One region of the Vreelandella arctica genome, then DNA from elsewhere that is predicted to be linked to it. Evidence: predicted binding sites of a transcription regulator. Region 1 holds the regulator's gene; each other region holds the start of a gene.
What was found. The regulator FNR, encoded in region 1, switches genes on or off when oxygen is low (the NO sensors DNR and NnrR bind a similar motif). The targets are predictions, from matches to a motif close to TTGATNTANATCAA.
Positions count from the first base shown of each region.

Region 2: cyoA (ubiquinol oxidase subunit II) is a predicted target of FNR. The motif match lies at 2,788-2,801, and genes of this name have one in related genera.
Region 3: ccoM (cytochrome c oxidase subunit CcoM) is a predicted target of FNR. The motif match lies at 2,274-2,287, and genes of this name have one in related genera.

Region 1 covers NZ_JBANSN010000021.1:63,011-68,647, reverse strand. The annotation lists gene V8L70_RS16605 (IS5 family transposase) at 1-631, shown strand, start outside; partial or broken gene ttcA (tRNA 2-thiocytidine(32) synthetase TtcA) at 1,054-1,761, shown strand; gene fnr (fumarate/nitrate reduction transcriptional regulator Fnr) at 1,754-2,500, opposite strand; gene hemN (oxygen-independent coproporphyrinogen III oxidase) at 2,604-4,043, opposite strand; gene V8L70_RS16585 (sulfite exporter TauE/SafE family protein) at 4,132-4,827, opposite strand; gene ccoS (cbb3-type cytochrome oxidase assembly protein CcoS) at 4,824-5,069, opposite strand; gene V8L70_RS16575 (heavy metal translocating P-type ATPase) at 5,066-5,637, opposite strand, start outside.
Region 2 covers NZ_JBANSN010000002.1:46,612-52,248, reverse strand. The annotation lists gene cyoB (cytochrome o ubiquinol oxidase subunit I) at 1-1,475, opposite strand, end outside; gene cyoA (ubiquinol oxidase subunit II) at 1,479-2,504, opposite strand; gene V8L70_RS01765 (DeoR/GlpR family DNA-binding transcription regulator) at 2,863-3,639, opposite strand; partial or broken gene V8L70_RS01760 (outer membrane protein OmpK) at 4,018-4,863, shown strand; gene V8L70_RS01755 (NupC/NupG family nucleoside CNT transporter) at 4,900-5,637, shown strand, end outside.
Region 3 covers NZ_JBANSN010000028.1:36,464-42,100, forward strand. The annotation lists gene V8L70_RS18365 (group I truncated hemoglobin) at 1-241, shown strand, start outside; gene V8L70_RS18370 (GGDEF domain-containing protein) at 225-1,373, opposite strand; gene V8L70_RS18375 (hypothetical protein) at 1,370-1,870, opposite strand; gene ccoM (cytochrome c oxidase subunit CcoM) at 2,092-2,247, opposite strand; gene V8L70_RS18385 (FKBP-type peptidyl-prolyl cis-trans isomerase) at 2,368-2,886, opposite strand; gene V8L70_RS18390 (AmpG family muropeptide MFS transporter) at 2,984-4,345, shown strand; gene V8L70_RS18395 (SEC-C domain-containing protein) at 4,394-5,637, opposite strand, start outside.

The sequences.
Region 1 (5,637 bases):
GTTTCGTCATTTTCTAGAACGACACAGCCTTGGCAAGGTGCTGTTCCAGGAAGTGAACAAACACCTGGCGAAAAACGGCCTAATGTTGCGCGAAGGCAGCATTGTTGATGCCACTATCATTTCTGCGCCTAGTTCTACCAAAAACAAACATGGCAAGCGCGATCCGGAGATGCACCAGACTAAAAAAGGTGGCTCCTGGCACTTTGGTATGAAAATGCACATAGGTGTCGACGACAAACTTGGGTTGATTCACAGCATCGACACCACGGCTGCTAATGTGCATGACATTGTGCCTGCCGATAAGCTGCTTCACGGTGAAGAGCAGCGCGTCTTCGGTGATGCCGGTTACCTGGGCATTCAAAAGCGAGACGAGCTCCATCACCGCTGCGACGTCTCTTGGTATATTGCCAGACGGCCTGGCACGCGAAAGAAGTTGGATGCCAAGCAACAGAAAGTCGAAAAGATCAAAGCCAGCATCCGAGCCAAGGTGGAGCACCCTTTTCGGTACATCAAGCAAGTCTTTGGTTATGGCAAGGTTCGCTATCGTGGTCTTGCTAAAAACACCCAGCGCCTGCACCTGCTGGCGGCGTTCAGCAACCTGCTGATCAGTGAAAAATACCTGTGGGAATAGGGCTATTGCGCCCGTTTTCCGCTTAATGAGCGGTTAACGGGCAAAAAATGCACAAAGAACGGGAAAATAGTGCCTAAATTTGCAATTTTTTATCAGCTCAAGTGAGCGTTGACGAATATCGGTAATTATTCAGACCTTCCCTAGTAAAGTCATCTCGAACCATACTGGCAGTGTAGATGTTTCTTCGACCAATTTTATAGAAGCAATCAACCTATGATTTTGTAAAGAATACATTGGTGTATCTGGGCTGTCTTTGGTTATATTTTGATCAACTGCATTTGCTTAAAGCTTTTTTTTACAAAAAATGAATTTTTTGTATGGCTTGTGTTTGTTTTCTTTAGAAGAAAGAAAATTAAGTGACTGTATTGTAATGCTTTACTCACTCACTCACTCTTCCTCTTTTAAAAAAATTTGGCATATAAGGCAAGGACAGCTATACGATGCTGGAGATTTTGCGCAATTTGCAGCGCAATGCGCCGGTCAATTTCTCACTGGTGGCGGTCAATCTGGATCAAAAACAGCCCGGTTTTCCCGAGCACGTGCTGCCTGCGTATCTGGATAAGCAGGGCGTGGAATATCACATTGTCGAGCGTGATACTTATTCGGTGGTGAAAGAAAAAACGCCAGAAGGTAAAACGACTTGTGCGCTCTGTTCACGCCTGCGCCGCGGTTCGCTGTACGGGTTTGCTGAAGAGATTGGCGCCAATAAAATCGCCCTGGGCCACCACCGCGAAGATATCCTTGAAACGCTGTTTCTCAATATGTTCTTTGGCGGCAACTTAAAAGCGATGCCGCCTAAGCTGCTTTCTGATGATGGTAAAAATATCGTCATTCGGCCGCTGGCTTACTGCAAAGAGGCGGATATTGCCGAGTTTTCACGGATGATGGAATTTCCGATTATTCCCTGCAATCTATGCGGTTCGCAGCCCAATATGCAGCGCCAGGTCGTCAAAGAGATGCTCGCTGAGTGGGACAAAAAATTCCCCGGCCGTCTGGAAAGCATGTTTAAGGCGGTAACTAATATTGCGCCTTCCCAGCTGGCGGATCGCAGCCTGTTTGATTTTGAAGGGCTAGAAGCCAAACAGGCAGAGCTATTGGCCGGGCGCATTCAGGCATTTAACGTCAGTTAACCGTTTGCTGCTCCTCTTCGGCGAGGGTGATTAAGCGCTGCATATCAAGAATATTGACCTCTCGCCCGGACACCGCCACTACGCTCTGCTGCTGAAAGCGGCTTAAAATACGGCTGACGGTTTCCACCGCTAAACCCAAATAGTTGCCGATATCGGCCCTGGGCATGGAAAGGCGGAAACTGTAGGGCGAGTAGCCACGGCGACGAAAACGATCCGAAAGTGTTATTAAAAAGCTCGCTAGCCGCTGGTCGGCAGTTTTACGTGACAGCAGGCGCATCATGCGCCGGTCATCGCGTAACTCTTTGCTCATGCTGCGATACAGTTGGCCACGCAGTTCGGGCAACTCCTCTGAGAGTGAGTCCAAGCGATCAAAGGGAATCTCGCAAACGGTGGTCGTTTCCAGGGCAATTACACTTCCTGGGTAGTGCTCCTCATCAATCCCGTCCAACCCCACTAGTTCGCTCGGGAGGTAGAAATTGGTCAGTTGTTCGCTGCCGTTTCCCTCTGATGTGACTTGTTTCAAACTGCCCGAACGTACCGCATAAACGCTGGTAAAAGTATCGCCTTGGCGAAATAGTGGCTCGCCTTTTTTCAGCGGTGCGCGACGACGAATAATGGCATCGAACTGGCCCATATCGTCTATCTCAAGGGCAAGTGGCAAGCATAGTGAGCTCAAGCTGCAGGTTTGGCAGCGAGCTTCATGGAGTAGCGAGCGTCGGCGGCTCATGGGTTCCAACATGCATAACTCCTTGAGTAGCGTCGTGAGTGGCAGGTAATCATTACGCCGTGCTGAGGTAGGCTTCTCTTAGTATGGAAGCTTCATTTCGTTAGCGATAGCTTGTTTACACAATCTTTGAGTAGTGCTTGCCTGATTGCTGCGGCAGGTGAGCATCAAACGCCATGGCTAAGTGACGAATCAGCAGCCGTCCCATGGGCGTCGCGCTAAGCTGGTCGCCGCTGCGCGTCAGCAGGCCATCTCGCTCGGCGCCCTGTAAGTGCTCAAGCGCTTGCGCAAAGTAACGCGGGGCATCAATGTTCCAGCGTTGACCGATGGCGGCCAGATCAATGCGCATATCACACATTAGTCGCTCAATAACGTCCCGGCGGATCAGGTCATCGTCACTTAAGCGCAGCCCACGTACGGTTGCCAATTGGCCTTGATCCAGCGCTGCTTCATAGCGGGCCAGATCGCTAGGGTTCTGTGCATAGACGTCATCGACGCGAGAAATCGCCGACACGCCAAGCCCGATTAAGTCGCACTGGGCGTGACTGGAGTAGCCTTGAAAGTTGCGCTGGAGCGAGCCTTCGCGCTGGGCGATCGCCAAGCTGTCATCAGGACGAGCAAAGTGATCCATGCCGATGTGCACATAACCGGCCGCGGTGAGCATCTCAATCGTGGTGCGCAGAATCGCCAGCTTCTCTTCGCTGCCCGGCAGGTCATCGATGTTAATCCGCCGCTGGGGGGCAAAGCGCTCGGGCATGTGGGCGTAGTTAAACACAGAAAGCCGTGCGGGATTTAACTCGATCACTTGGCGCAGGGTGTCTGCAAAGCTTTTTTCAGTCTGAAAGGGTAAGCCGTATATTAAATCGAGATTGAGCGAACGAAAGCCCAGCCGGTGTGCTTCATCCATCAGCGTCTCGGTGAGTACCCGTGGCTGAATACGGTTAATGGCTTTCTGCACCAGCGGGCTTAAGTCCTGCACGCCTAAACTGATGCGATTGAAACCGAGCGACTGCAGGTGGCGCAGCGTAAATACGTCCGCTTCGCGAGGGTCGATTTCAATCGCGTAATCGCGATCAGACGCGGACGAGAGACCAAAGCGCGCGTCCAGGCGATCAATCAAGTCGCCCATCTGGTTCAAGTTAAGAAACGTCGGTGTTCCGCCACCCCAGTGCAACTGCTTCACCGGTCGTGTGGTATCCAGGTGGCGAGCGGTCAGCACCATTTCACGGTCAAGCCGGGATAGGTACGGCTCGGCCAGGGCGGTGTTCTTGGTGGCGATTTTATTACACGCGCAGTAAAAGCAAATTTTGCGGCAGAAGGGGATATGCACATACAGCGAAAGAGGACGTTGGCTGGCATTGCTGCGCTCTAACGCCTGAGTCAAATCGCTCGGGGTAAATTGGTCGTGAAACGACAACGCCGTGGGGTAGGACGTATAGCGCGGGCCGCTGGTGTCGTAACGGCGCAGCAAGGCTTCATCCCATTTTTTCTGCTCCGGTGCTGCCCCGGCCATGGTTGAAGTCATCGTAGAAGAAGCCGCGAGGGCATGAACGGGCATGAAGTGACGCTCCGGCGTTAAAAGTGGCGTTAAAGCTTTGATGCCAGCCTAACGCGCGGCGCCGATATAAATATTGAGCCATGTCATGTTAATGAAGGTTGTGTGCTGTGAGTGTCCACAGCTGCCACAGCGCAAAAGCAATGATCGTCAGCGCGGCCACGCTGCGCGTTGCCGGGTGACGAATCAGGTGGCTTAACTGGCGCGCGGCAAGCCCGGTGGCCAGCAGCGCAGGTAGCGTGCCCAGTCCAAAGGCGCCCATCAATAGTGCGCCCTGGAGCGGGTCGGCAATTGCTAAGCTCCAGGCCAGCATGGAGTAGACCAGCCCACAGGGCAGCCAACCCCATATCGCCCCCAGCGCAAAGGCTTGGGGTAAATGAACTACGGGCATTAAACGTCGCCCTACCGGCTCGATAAAGCGCCATAGGCGGCGGCCTATCGCTTCAACTTTAAGCAGCCCTTTCCACCAGTTGGCGATATACAGCGCCATCAGGATCAGCATCAGCGCCGCAAACACTTGTAGCAGCATTCGCGCCGTGGCAGAGAGGGAAAATAGCGTGCCTAGTAGGGCTACCAGCGCGCCTGCGCTCATGTAGCTAGTGATGCGACCTGCGTTATAGCTGAGCAGCAAGCCACCCATACGCGCCGGATGACGCATGCTGGGGGGCACTGCAAAAGTGAGCGCGCTCATAATGCCACCACACATGCCAATGCAATGGGCGCCGCCCATCAAACCAAACACGAACGCCGCCAGCAGTGGCGGCAGGTCAAGGCCGGTTGGATTCATGGCCGGGGCTCTTGGTCGTCGGGTGAGTGTGTGTCGGAGGGGGCAGCAGGGCGGTGCTTGGTCTGCTGCCGCTGGCGTCGCTGTTCGGGGTTGAGGTCATTCTCATCTTCATCAAACAAAATGCGGTGCGCCGGGCCTTCCAAGTCGTCGAACTGATCATTTTTCACCGCCCAGAAAAATGCCCAGACGGCGAGGCCCAGCAGAATCAGTGAAAGCGGAATGAGTAGATACAGAATCGTCATGCGGTTACCGGTGTTGAAGCGCTTGGCGAAGAGGCGGGCGGCGTCGTACGCCAGCGTGACAGCCGCAGCGCGTTACCCACCACCACTAGCGAGCTGAGCGACATACCAATGGCCGCCATCCAGGGTGGCACCAGCCCCATGGCCGCCAGCGGCAGCGCCGAAAAGTTGTAGCATACTGACCAGATCATGTTCTGGCGCATGATACGCCGGGTCGCGCGGGAAATCTCGATAGCCTCAAAAATCCGCATCAGGCGTGGGCTGAGCAGCACCGCGTCGGCGCGGGTGCGGGCTAAGTCCGTCGCACCGTTCATGGCAATTGCCACATCAGCACCGGCTAACACCGGCACGTCGTTGATGCCGTCACCAATCATCACCACGGTTTCGCCAGCGGCTTGAAGCTCTTTCATCCGGGCCAGTTTGCCTTCTGGGCTGGTGCCTGCGTGCCACGTCGTTATGTTGAGTTGGTTGGCCAGGCTCTCCACAGCATCGACGGTATCACCGGAGAGCAGCTCCACGGTTAGCCCCTGGGCCTGTAGGGCTTTGATCGTGGCAGCAGCGTCATCACGAA
Region 2 (5,637 bases), on a different contig from region 1:
TGCCATTCAGGGTTCGCGTAAGACTGCATGCGGCGTACGGCACCAAAGAAGGCCAGCACGTAAAGCGGCATAAAGGCGACATAGAAGCCAATGAACCAGCACCAGAATGAACGCTTGCCCCATTTCTCGCTCAGCGTGAAGCCAAACGCTTTGGGGAACCAGAAGGTCAGGCCCGCCATCATGCCGAACACCACGCCGCCGATAATGACGTTGTGGAAGTGAGCGATAACAAACAGGCTGTTATGCAGCACGAAGTTGGCAGCTGGCACGGCCAGCATCACACCGGTCATACCGCCCAGCGTAAAGGTGATAATAAAGCCCAGTGTCCAGAGTACCGGCGACGTCAGTTCCAAACTGCCGCGGAACATCGTGAACAGCCAGTTGAAGACTTTCACCCCGGTGGGAATGGCGATGATCATCGTCATAATGCCAAAGAAGGCATTAACGTTGGCGCCCGCCCCCATGGTAAAGAAGTGGTGCAACCAAACAATAAATGACAGCAGGGTAATCGCGATGGTCGCCCATACCATGGTCATGTAACCAAATAGACGCTTACGGGCAAAGGTCGAGATGACTTCCGAGAACACGCCGAAGGCGGGCAGAATCAGGATATAAACTTCCGGATGACCCCACGCCCAAATGAGATTGACGTACATCATCATGTTGCCGCCAAAATCATTGGTGAAGAAGTGCATACCGAAATAGCGGTCCAGCGTCAGCAGCGCGATGGTCGCGGTCAAAATCGGGAACGAGGCAATGATCAACACGTTGGCGCACAGCGATGTCCAGGTGAAGATAGGCATGCGGAACATGGTCATGCCTTTGGTGCGCATCTTCAGAATTGTCACGAAGAAGTTGATACCGGTGAGCGTCGTACCTATCCCGGATATTTGTAAGGCCCATATCCAGTAATCGACCCCCACCCCGGGACTGAACTCGATCCCCGATAAGGGCGCGTAAGCTAGCCAGCCGGTTTTGGCGAACTCCCCCACCACCAGCGAGATATTGACCAAGATCGCGGCTACGGCAAACAGCCAAAAACTTAAGTTATTCAGGAAAGGGAAGGCGACGTCGCGGGCGCCAATTTGCAGCGGCACCACCAGGTTCATCAGGCCGATGACCATGGGCATGGCGACAAAGAAGATCATAATAACGCCGTGGGCGGTAAAGATCTGGTCGTAGTGTTCAGGGGGCAAATAGCCCGCTGCATCCCCGGCGGCCATAGCCAACTGGGTACGCATCATTATCGCATCCGAGAAGCCACGCAGCAGCATGACCAGGGCAACGATGAAATACATAATGCCGAGCTTTTTATGGTCAACGGAGGTAAACCACTCGTTCCACAGCCAGCCCCATTTACGGTAGTAAGTTATCAAACCAAACAGTGCGATCCCGCCAATGGCCATAAAGGCTGCGACGACCATGATGATCGGCTCATGATAGGGAATTGACTCTAAACTGAGTTTTCCAAACACGGCTTAACCTCCCGCTTCTACGCTAGAGGAGTGACTGCGCATGGCATGATCCTGACTAGCATGGTTGTTGGTGACATGACCTGATTCGGCCGCGTGATCGGTAGCGTGAGCGCTTTCACCATCGTGCGAGTCAGCATGATCGCCGCTCAGCTGGTGGTCGCCGCCCATAGAGTGTTCACCGCCGGTGTGGAAGCTTTTCAAAATGCTTTCATACAGCGACGGCGAAACGGCCGAGAAGTACTCCACCGGATTCGATTCGCTGGGTTCAGCCAACGCTTCATAACCTTCGGGGTAGGTCAGCGTTTGTGGGGCGCCGCGCACCGTTTCCACCCAGGCATCAAAATCGGCGGGCGTGGTCACCTTGGCGTCAAAGGTCATGCCAGAGAAGCCTGCGCCACTGTAGTTGGTGGAACGACCAGGGTAGGTACCCGTTTCATTGGCGATAAGATGAACATCGTTATCCATGCCCGCCATGGCATAAATCTGGCTGCCAAGATGGGGGATAAAGAAGGCATTCATCACCGAACCGGAGCTCACCCGAAAACGCACTGGGGTATCCACCGGGAAGGCGACTTCATTAACGCTGGCCACGCCCTGCTCGGGGTAGATAAACAGCCACTTCCAATCCAGCGCTACGGCCTGTATTTCGATCGGCGCCACATCGCTTTCCAACGGCTTGTGAGGGTCAAGGCTATGGGAGGTTTTCCAGGTCAACAGGGCGAGCACGGCGATAATCGCGCAGGGTACGATCCACACCACTGCCTCGATCACATTGGAGTGCGCCCAGTCGGGCATGTAATTAGCCACGCTATTACTGCGCCGGTAGCGCCAGCCAAACAGCAGCGTCATGACAATAACAGGAATAACCACAATCAACATGAGGCCAAAGGCGGTCAGAATCAGCGTGCGCTGCTCAGCGCCAACCTGGCCTTTTGGGTCTAGCAGCGCTGAACTACAGCCTGCTAGAAACAGACACAGCGCAAGGAGCACCAAGGTGCCTCGCCTGCGCCAAAGAGAGCGTCGTTGCATGGTGTGATCTCGTCCAGGTTTTAAAAGTAAGGTTTTAAAAACAACAGGTTGATTAGAAACTAGCCAGCCACGCCATTTATATAAATAGCAGGCTAACTACCACCCCATACTCTTCCCAAAACATGCTCGTAAGCACACAGCTAAAAACGTTGCTAAAAACAATGCGTATCGCAGTGAGCGTCATTGCTCCGGGAAAAATATGCGTCGCCGGATGGGAATTGGCGACGAGCCAAGCTGGCCCAATCACGAAAGATTAGATCAACTAAGACTAAAGTATTTTCTATTGATCGAGATCATGAAAGAAGTGGCGCATTGCCGCACCCAAGGTATTGACTACCATCAACAACGCCCCACTCTCTTAGGCTACCGTCACTTTTGGCACATCACTTCCATGGCCATCTAATAGTTGCGGTGCGCCCTCTTCGTCGGTGACCACCACATCAAAATCGTCCAGTGCGGCGAAATAGGCAGGCCGAACCACACCGAACTTGCTGGCATCTACCACCAACAGCCGCTGTATGGCGGTGGCAATGGCAGCCTGTTTAGGGGCCACTTCGTGAAAGTGAAAGCAACTTACTCCGCGCTCTAAATCCACCCCTGCAGCGGAGATCAGCGCTTTATTAATGCCTAGCCGTTCGACAGCGGCGGCCATATTATCGCTGCCAAAGGATTGAGAGGCGGCATAAAACAGCCCGCCTAATAGTACCAAGCGAACATTGGGGAGCGCGGCGACAGCGTTGGCAACGTTAAGCGCATAGGTGACTACCGTTAGCTCATGAAAATGGCTTAACTGGCTCAGCAACGGCATCAGCGTTGAGCCGCAATCAATAAACAGCGTATCGCCCTCTTCTATATAGGCTAACGCACGCTGGCAGAGCCGATGCTTGGCTTGATAGTGGCTGGCCTGCTGTTCATTCAAGTCATAAATAGGGGTTACGCCTGGGTAATTTGCCATCACTAACCGCCCCCCCAGCAGGCTAATAGTGGTCTTCTGGGTACTCAGATCGCGGCGGATAGTCATTTCTGAAACATCGCACAACTCTGCGGCATCGCGCAGGTGCAGAGTGCCGCCACTGGCAAGCGCTTCCTGAAGTTTGGCAAGGCGCAGCGCGCTTCGGCCATTGGTAGTGGGCATCTCCTTGCAAACCCCTCTTGTTGTGTGAAGCTAAACGTAAATATCGTGTCGATGTCTTGGCGATGCTGCCTTCATAAATAGTCAGCGTTCATTTCTATGCTGCGTGAGCAACGGCGGAATTTCCACTGCTATATCATCATGCAATGTCTCTATGGCCATGTCTCCACGGCTATCACAACCCTTGAACCATCCAGTCTCTGCCTGATTCCCGTGAGAGCTATATGACATTTAAATAGCGTTGATGTGACAATACTTGCAAATCAACGTTAGAAAAATAACACTGAATGTTATAATTTTAACATTAACGCCAGCCCGCACGACTATAACCTCGGATAGCCACACCCAAATGGCTCCGCGACAACCCTTGTTGAGGCTCTCATGACTGCTCGTACACACTCTCGCACCCCTTCGTCTAAGACCGCGCTTGGCGCTGGCGTATTAGGGGCAATGCTGACTACGCCGCTAATGGCAGACGAGGCTGCTCAGCCGCATCCCCTTGATCGGCTATGGTCATTCGCCAACGTTTCAGTTAACTACCTGGATTGGTCAAACGGCACCGAGGCGCGCACCGCGTCCAACGCGGCGAAGAGCGACTTTATGTTTCTCGAAATTGAAGGCGGCGCTGGCTTTAGCTGGGGCGAGTTTTACGGTTTCTTTGATTTCGAGAACCCCACCAACGATCAATTCGATGCGTCGAGCGGCGGTCAAGATAACTTCCGTACCGCGGGCAAAATAACCTCGCACATCTATCTGGGCGATAGCCCGTTGTCGATCTATGCCCACCTTTACGACTTCCGTGATTACGGTTTTGAAAGCCGCGAGCAGGATCAGATTCTAGGCTTGGGCTACCGTACTACCTTCGATAACGGCCTATGGTTCAAACCGTTTATCGGTGCTGCGCGGGTGCAAAGCAACAGCTACAGCGGGATGAACGGCTTTATGGCTGGTTGGGTCGCGGGTTATGATTTTGCCGCGCTCGACCAGAACTTCAGCGTGACTAACTGGCACGAGCAGACCTTTGGCCGTGACGATGAGTACCTGGAACAGAACTATGTGGGCGAAAAAGCAGGCAGTGTGGGCACCAACGGAGCACTGAGCCTGTGGTGACATCCAAGCGACTTGATCACCACCGGTATTCAGTACCGCTACTCTGACAATAAATTGGGCACGCCCAATAATTATCAGAATGCGATGATCTACTCCGTCAAGCTCAACTTACTATAAGCGCGGCACGTTCGCGCAGACTCGAAGGATCCCCTTATGACACTCCTTATGAGCTTGGTGGGTATGGTCACCCTGGTGGCCATTGCCCTGATTTTCTCTTACGACCGTAAGTCTATTCGGCTACGTACAGTGCTGGGCGCCTTTGCGATTCAAGCGGGCATTGGGGCATTTGTCCTTTATGTGCCTTTCGGTCAGGCGGTGCTGCAAGCCATCTCTTCTGGCGTTAGCCAAATTTTGGTGTACGCCAACGATGGTATCGGCTTTCTGTTTGGTGGTTTAGCGGACGTAGAAAACGTCGGCTTTGTGTTTGCCATCAAGGTTCTGCCGGTCATTATCTTCTTCTCTTCTCTCATCGCCGTGCTGTACTACATCGGCATTATGCAGTGGGTAATCCGCATCCTGGGTGGCGCTCTGCAAAAAGCCCTGGGCACTTCACGTACCGAATCGCTCTCCGCGACCGCGAATATCTTCGTTGGCCAAACTGAAGCACCGCTAGTGGTGCGTCCGTTTATCGCCCGCATGACGCCTTCACAGCTGTTTGCCGTTATGTGTGGCGGCTTGGCGTCAGTGGCGGGTTCGGTGTTGGCGGGTTATGCAGCGCTGGGTATTCCCATGGAGTACCTGGTAGCGGCTTCCTTTATGGCGGCGCCGGGCGGGCTGTTGTTTGCCAAGCTGATCATGCCGGAAACTCAAGATGTGTCCGATAGCGACAGCGTTTCCAAGGTAGAAGAAGAGATTGAAGCCCAGGAAGATAAGCCCGCCAACGTGTTGGAT
Region 3 (5,637 bases), on a different contig from region 1:
CGATTTATTTGCTGAATCGCTGGCTAGTCAGCTATGCGATATCAGCGACGGCCCCTGCCGCTACGAAGGCCCGCCGATGGATCGTGCCCACCAGCATATGGGAGTGACGAACGTACATTTTAATCGTGTAGTGGAGCACCTCGACGCGGCGATGGAGGAGGAAGATGTTACTCTTGGCGCACGCAATGAACTGCTGGGGAGGCTCGCGCCCCTGTATGCAGAAATTATGCGTCTTCAGTAACCTGCCAACCATCACGTCCTGCTGCTTTCACCCGGTAGAGCGCTTTATCGGCGGCTTCGTAGGCGTAGGCAAACGTTGCTTCGTCGGCCATAAAACGGCTCCCACCGACACTGAAGGTAACGCCTTTTTTATCTGGATGGGCGGGGTGCGCAAAGTCAGCTGCGCGAATCCCTTCAATTAACTGACAGCAGTAGCTCTTTAGCGTTTCAGTATCGGGGCAGCGAAGGAGTGCCGCAAACTCATCGCCTCCCAAGCGGTAGAGCTGCGCTTCATCATTAAGCGTTTCACCAATCAAGGTGGCCAGCTGGCGCAGCAGGGTATCGCCTTGCGGGTGCCCGTAGGCATCGTTGTACTGTTTAAAAAAGTCGATATCGATCAGAATCAGCCCCAGCGACTGATGCTGCTTTGCCAACACATCTTGATGCAAAGCGCTGCGATTGCCGATTCCAGTAAGTGGGTCACGCATCGCGCGCTGCATCCACTCGAAAGTCTCTTGCGTTGCATGATCGGTGCGCCGTAACTGGCGCTCATGAAGCCACCAAAACACCAGCCCCATCACGAAGATCAATAGGCTGGAATACGTCAGTACTTGGTTATGTTGGCGAGTGCTTACGGAGAAATCATTGATCGCCGCACCACGCTGGTCTAACTGATCCATCTCAATGTGGGTAAGGCACTGTATTGGCCCAAACAACTCGCCTACCGCGCCGACTCGATCAATTTCGGCCACCTCTAACCGTGCTAATACACGGTTTAAAATTCTCAGGCTTGGCTCCGTGCACTCATACTGATGCCGATAAACATGCATATCGGATAAGCCGTAAGAGAGCTCAATGTCGGTGATAGCCGCAGCGAAAGCTTCCTGCTCAGGCTGGTCGGCTAGCAGCTCGGATTGGGCATTTTGTAAGTAAACCCGCGAACGGGTGGCCAGTTGCTGACCGGTCAAATTGCCCGTCTGGCTAAAATAGGCCTGTATTTCTGGGTAAACCCAGCGCGACTCATAAACAATCAGCACCATCAGCGCCAAAAAGCTCATCACGCTCAGCGACAGCCATGTGACATAGCGAGGCTGGCGAGCTAAAGGGCGTGGTTGAATGGATGGCGCCACCGCAGGCTTGGCTTTGGATATCACCACTTCGCCTCTATGCTACGAATCATCCAGATCCAGTCATTGAAATCCCGCAGGTTCGCGACATCGCGGCCACTATAGTCTCGCTCTACCAGCCGCACGGGACCTCGTGTACGAATGGTTAACGGGGCACCATCTTCTGAGGTAATTAAATACCAGGTGGGGTCGTCCCACCCTTCAAGGGTCACTTCGTAGTCATCCCAGGCGGTGAAGTGCAGCGCTGGCGGTACTTCACCAAACTGATCAATCAAAAAATCTTGAAACGCTACGCCCTGCATTTCTACATCGCGCCCCTGGTAAGGGTCGTAAAGTGTAAAAGTGGTATCAGATATAGCGTGTAAATCACTTAAAGCGATCTTCTGGGTGACATCGCCATTGATAATATCCAATGCTTGTGCAAAGGCAGACGCGGGCAATAAGGTGCTAGTGCTAATTAACACGCACGCTAATAGACCACGTGCACGAACCCATGGGCTGCGTTGTAAGACAACTGCGTTCATGGCAAAGCTTCCTGATGTGTTAATCCTTTCAACGAACTTTACCAGAGCCCGCCTAGCTTTGCTTTTCAACGCAGGCCATATAATTTCAACTCACGATGAATATGAAATATGGAATATGGAATATGAAACATAAAAAAGCCAGCCCACTGTGGGCTGGCAACAAGAGGCTCACTACGCTAGTAAACCCCCTCCCCTGACAACGTTGACGCAAGGCAGGTCGGCTATTTTTTGCGCTCATCCTTACGCAGATGATCGCGAATCACGAAGCCGACCCAACCCACCATAAAAGCGATAACCAAAGCGACGGTGACCAAACCGAAAACAACTGTGTCATCCCAATACATGGTGAATCCTCCCGCCGTGATGTATGCGTTCATACTAGTCACTCATCGGTGGGAGAATGCTGACCTAGGTCAAGTTGCGAGTGGCGGGAGTAAGCGGTTGAACAGGAAATTGATACTAGTCAATTTTTGGGCGTTCATAGCAGCGCAACCACGCTATAGAACTTTACGGTCTTCAACTTTGCTGTGCTCAGTGCCCGGCGGTAACGGGTGACCTTTGGCAAGCTCTGCGCGGGTGGCGTCGCGTACGTCCAGAATCGTTACCTGATAGTTAAGCGTGCGCCCGGCAAGCGGGTGGTTGGTATCCACAGTGACACGGTCGCCCTCCACTTCCAGCACGGTGACGATTTGCGGGCCGGCTTCGCCTTCGGTTTGAAAACGGCTGCCGGGGGTCAATTCCGCATTGCCAAAGGAGGCAAGGCTGACCTCCTGGATCAACGCCTCGTTTCGCACTCCGTAGGCATCGGCAGGCATCAGTTGAACGCTTAGCACGGCGCCCACCGCTTGGCCCGCTAGGGCACTTTCAAGCCCCGGCACAATATTGTCGTGGCCGTGAAGATACTCCAGCGGCTTATTGCGCGCCTGGGAGTCATCCAATACCTGCTTGCTGCCATCGTTGAGCACGTCGCTAAGAACATAGTGCAAGGTAACTACCTGATGCGCCGTAATCGACATGGAAAACTCCTCTCCGGTAAGCTGTCGGCTTTGTAATCGAACACTGCGTCAGTTTATCACTTGGTCATTGCTAACGTCTTTCCAGGAGTAGCGCTTAATGTTAAGCCCCACCCCCCAGCGCAGTTGGCTTGCTGCGCTGGCGATTTATTGTCGTGCGCCCGTTATCACCATGCTGTTTCTGGGGTTTTCCGCAGGCCTACCCTTTCTGTTGGTGTTCTCGACGCTCTCCGCCTGGCTACGCAGCGATGGCGTGGAAGTTGCGGCGATCGGCTTTTTTGCCTGGATCGGCATGCTCTACTCGATCAAGTTTTTCTGGGCACCGGTGGTTGACCGGCTGGCACTGCCGCTACTGACTCGCGCCTTCGGCCAGCGCCGCGGCTGGATGCTGTTAGCACAAAGCATGATTGCCGCCGGACTGGTGGGACTCGCCGGTTTGAGCCCGGTCGGCAATCTCGGCTGGGTGGCCGTCTTTGCGCTGCTGGTTGCCTTTGGCTCAGCAACGCAAGATATTGCCATCGACGCCTACCGAATCGAATCCGCGGATGACAACGTCCAGGCAGCCATGGCCTCGACGTATATTATTGGCTATCGCGGGGGCCTGCTTGCTGCTGGCGCTGGGGCGCTGTATATCGCGGCGTCTACGTCTTGGGATGTTGCCTATCTCAGCATGGCGGCACTGATGAGCATTGGCGTGCTGACCGTATTGCTGCGCCCGGAACCCAAACGCGCATCACTTTCCATTCAGCTTATTCACGAACCCAAGGTACGTGCATTCATTCGCGCCAGCCGCGGCAAACCCAAATTTTTACGCCGTATGGGCGCCTGGAGCATTGGCGCGTTAGTCTGCCCCTTTACCGACTTTTTTAGCCGCTATGGGGTAAAAGCGCTATGGATTTTGGTGTTTATTGCAGTGTTTAGAATCAGCGATTTGGCCATGGCCTCTATGGCCAATCCGCTCTATATCGATTTGGGCTTTTCGCTAGCGGAAATTGCTAACGTGACCAATATATTTGGTATCGCGATGAGCATTACTGGCGGGATTTTAGGCGGACTGCTGGTGGTGCGTTACGGCATCGGCCCGCTGCTTATCTTCGGGGCGGGGTTGGTCATGGTGACCAACCTGCTGTTTGCGGCGCTTGCGGTGGTGGGTAATCAACTACCTATGTTGGTCGTCACGATTATCGGCGACAACCTCGCCAACGGGTTGGCCAGTGCGGTGTTTATCGCCTTTCTTTCCAGCCTCACTTCACGCGCTTATACCGCGACGCAGTATGCGCTTTTCTCATCGCTTATGACGCTACCGGGGAAATTCTTGAGCGGTTTTGGCGGGCTCGTGGTTACTGCCGAGGGCTACCCGAGCTTCTTTGTCATCGCCACTCTACTCGGCGTGCCCGCCATTGTGCTTGCCATCTGGATCAACCGCGACAAGCAGTTAGTGCCTACCCCCAAGCCTGCTTAAACAGGCTTGAAGGCCAGGCTTGAAGGATTAGACGAGTGAATATTTGGGCTAGCGGTGTGATTCAAGCCAATCCAGGGCGCCCGGCGTCGTGCGCCACTGGTCGCGCATCAGCGTGCGGTACTGCCATGCTTCGGCCCGGGAGCCGGGGTCAACCTGGCCATCTGGGTGGGGCATGGAAGGCCGCGGGTTCTCGGCGCAAATCAGCTCTAGCGCATAGCGATTATGACCAAGCACATCACTAAGCGCCGTTTCAGCGGCTTCGCGCTGCTCTAAGCGATAGAGCGCCAAGGTCTTGCCCATCAGCAGCCCAAGTACCAGCGAGCCGTCGTCGTCATTATCTTCGGCCAGCGCCAGCGCTTCTTCGTTACGGTCGTCGCGCAGCAGTTGATCTAACACCAACTCACGCAGCCCCAAGCTATCTTCCTGGTCGATCAGCAATAGCTCTTCGGCCAGCTCGCGAGAGTGCTGGCGCGCGCCACGCTCCATACCGACCACCAGCGCCAGGCCGGTGCGCAGTAGCATGGCATTGTCAGCATCATCCCAACACAGGTTGCCGTCACCCTCGGCGCGGGCCTGTTCCATCCAGCGTGAAAGACGCAGTGCCAACGGCTCCAGCAGGCTAGGTGCCATCCACGGCAGGCTGCCAAAACGGCTGGTGAGTGCCAACGTTAAATCTTGCACCACCTGCGGGGCATCCAGCCATTCTGGATGTGCGCACAGCGCCGACATCCATTCAACCGCATTGCCCCAGGGGTCATCGCGGAAACCCAGCGCCACATCCTCATCCACCAGCACCTGAAACTGCTCATGCCAGGCGGCAAATAGCGTCGCTTCGCGGGCGCTGGTGTTATACAGCAACCGACCACTTTCAGAGTCAGCCTGAATATCGATTTTCGGCGCAGTAGGCAACGCTGCCAGCAACGCCTGAAGCGACACCAGCGGTGTGGCCAAGTCTTCTTCTGCACTGAGCAGTTGGTCGGCAAGCGTAGCCCCGGGGTTTTCCGCAAGAGCAGCCAGGAAATCCAGTTGGTCTTCGTCCAGTTCGCCCTGACGAACTAGGCGGCGATACCAGAAGTTGGCACGCTCCTTGGCTTCCTGCTCGTGGCCTTCATGTAGCAGCAGCATGGCTTCGATGTAAGCCAAGGTAGGCGAATCGGGCAGCGCCTGTTGGGCTTTTACAAAGGCACCCCGGGCGCTGTCTAAATCATCATTATCCAGGTGCATAAGACACAAGCGTTCGAGAGCGACGCCGCGCAGGAACAGCGGGCCACGCTCCATGACATCGTCGAGCA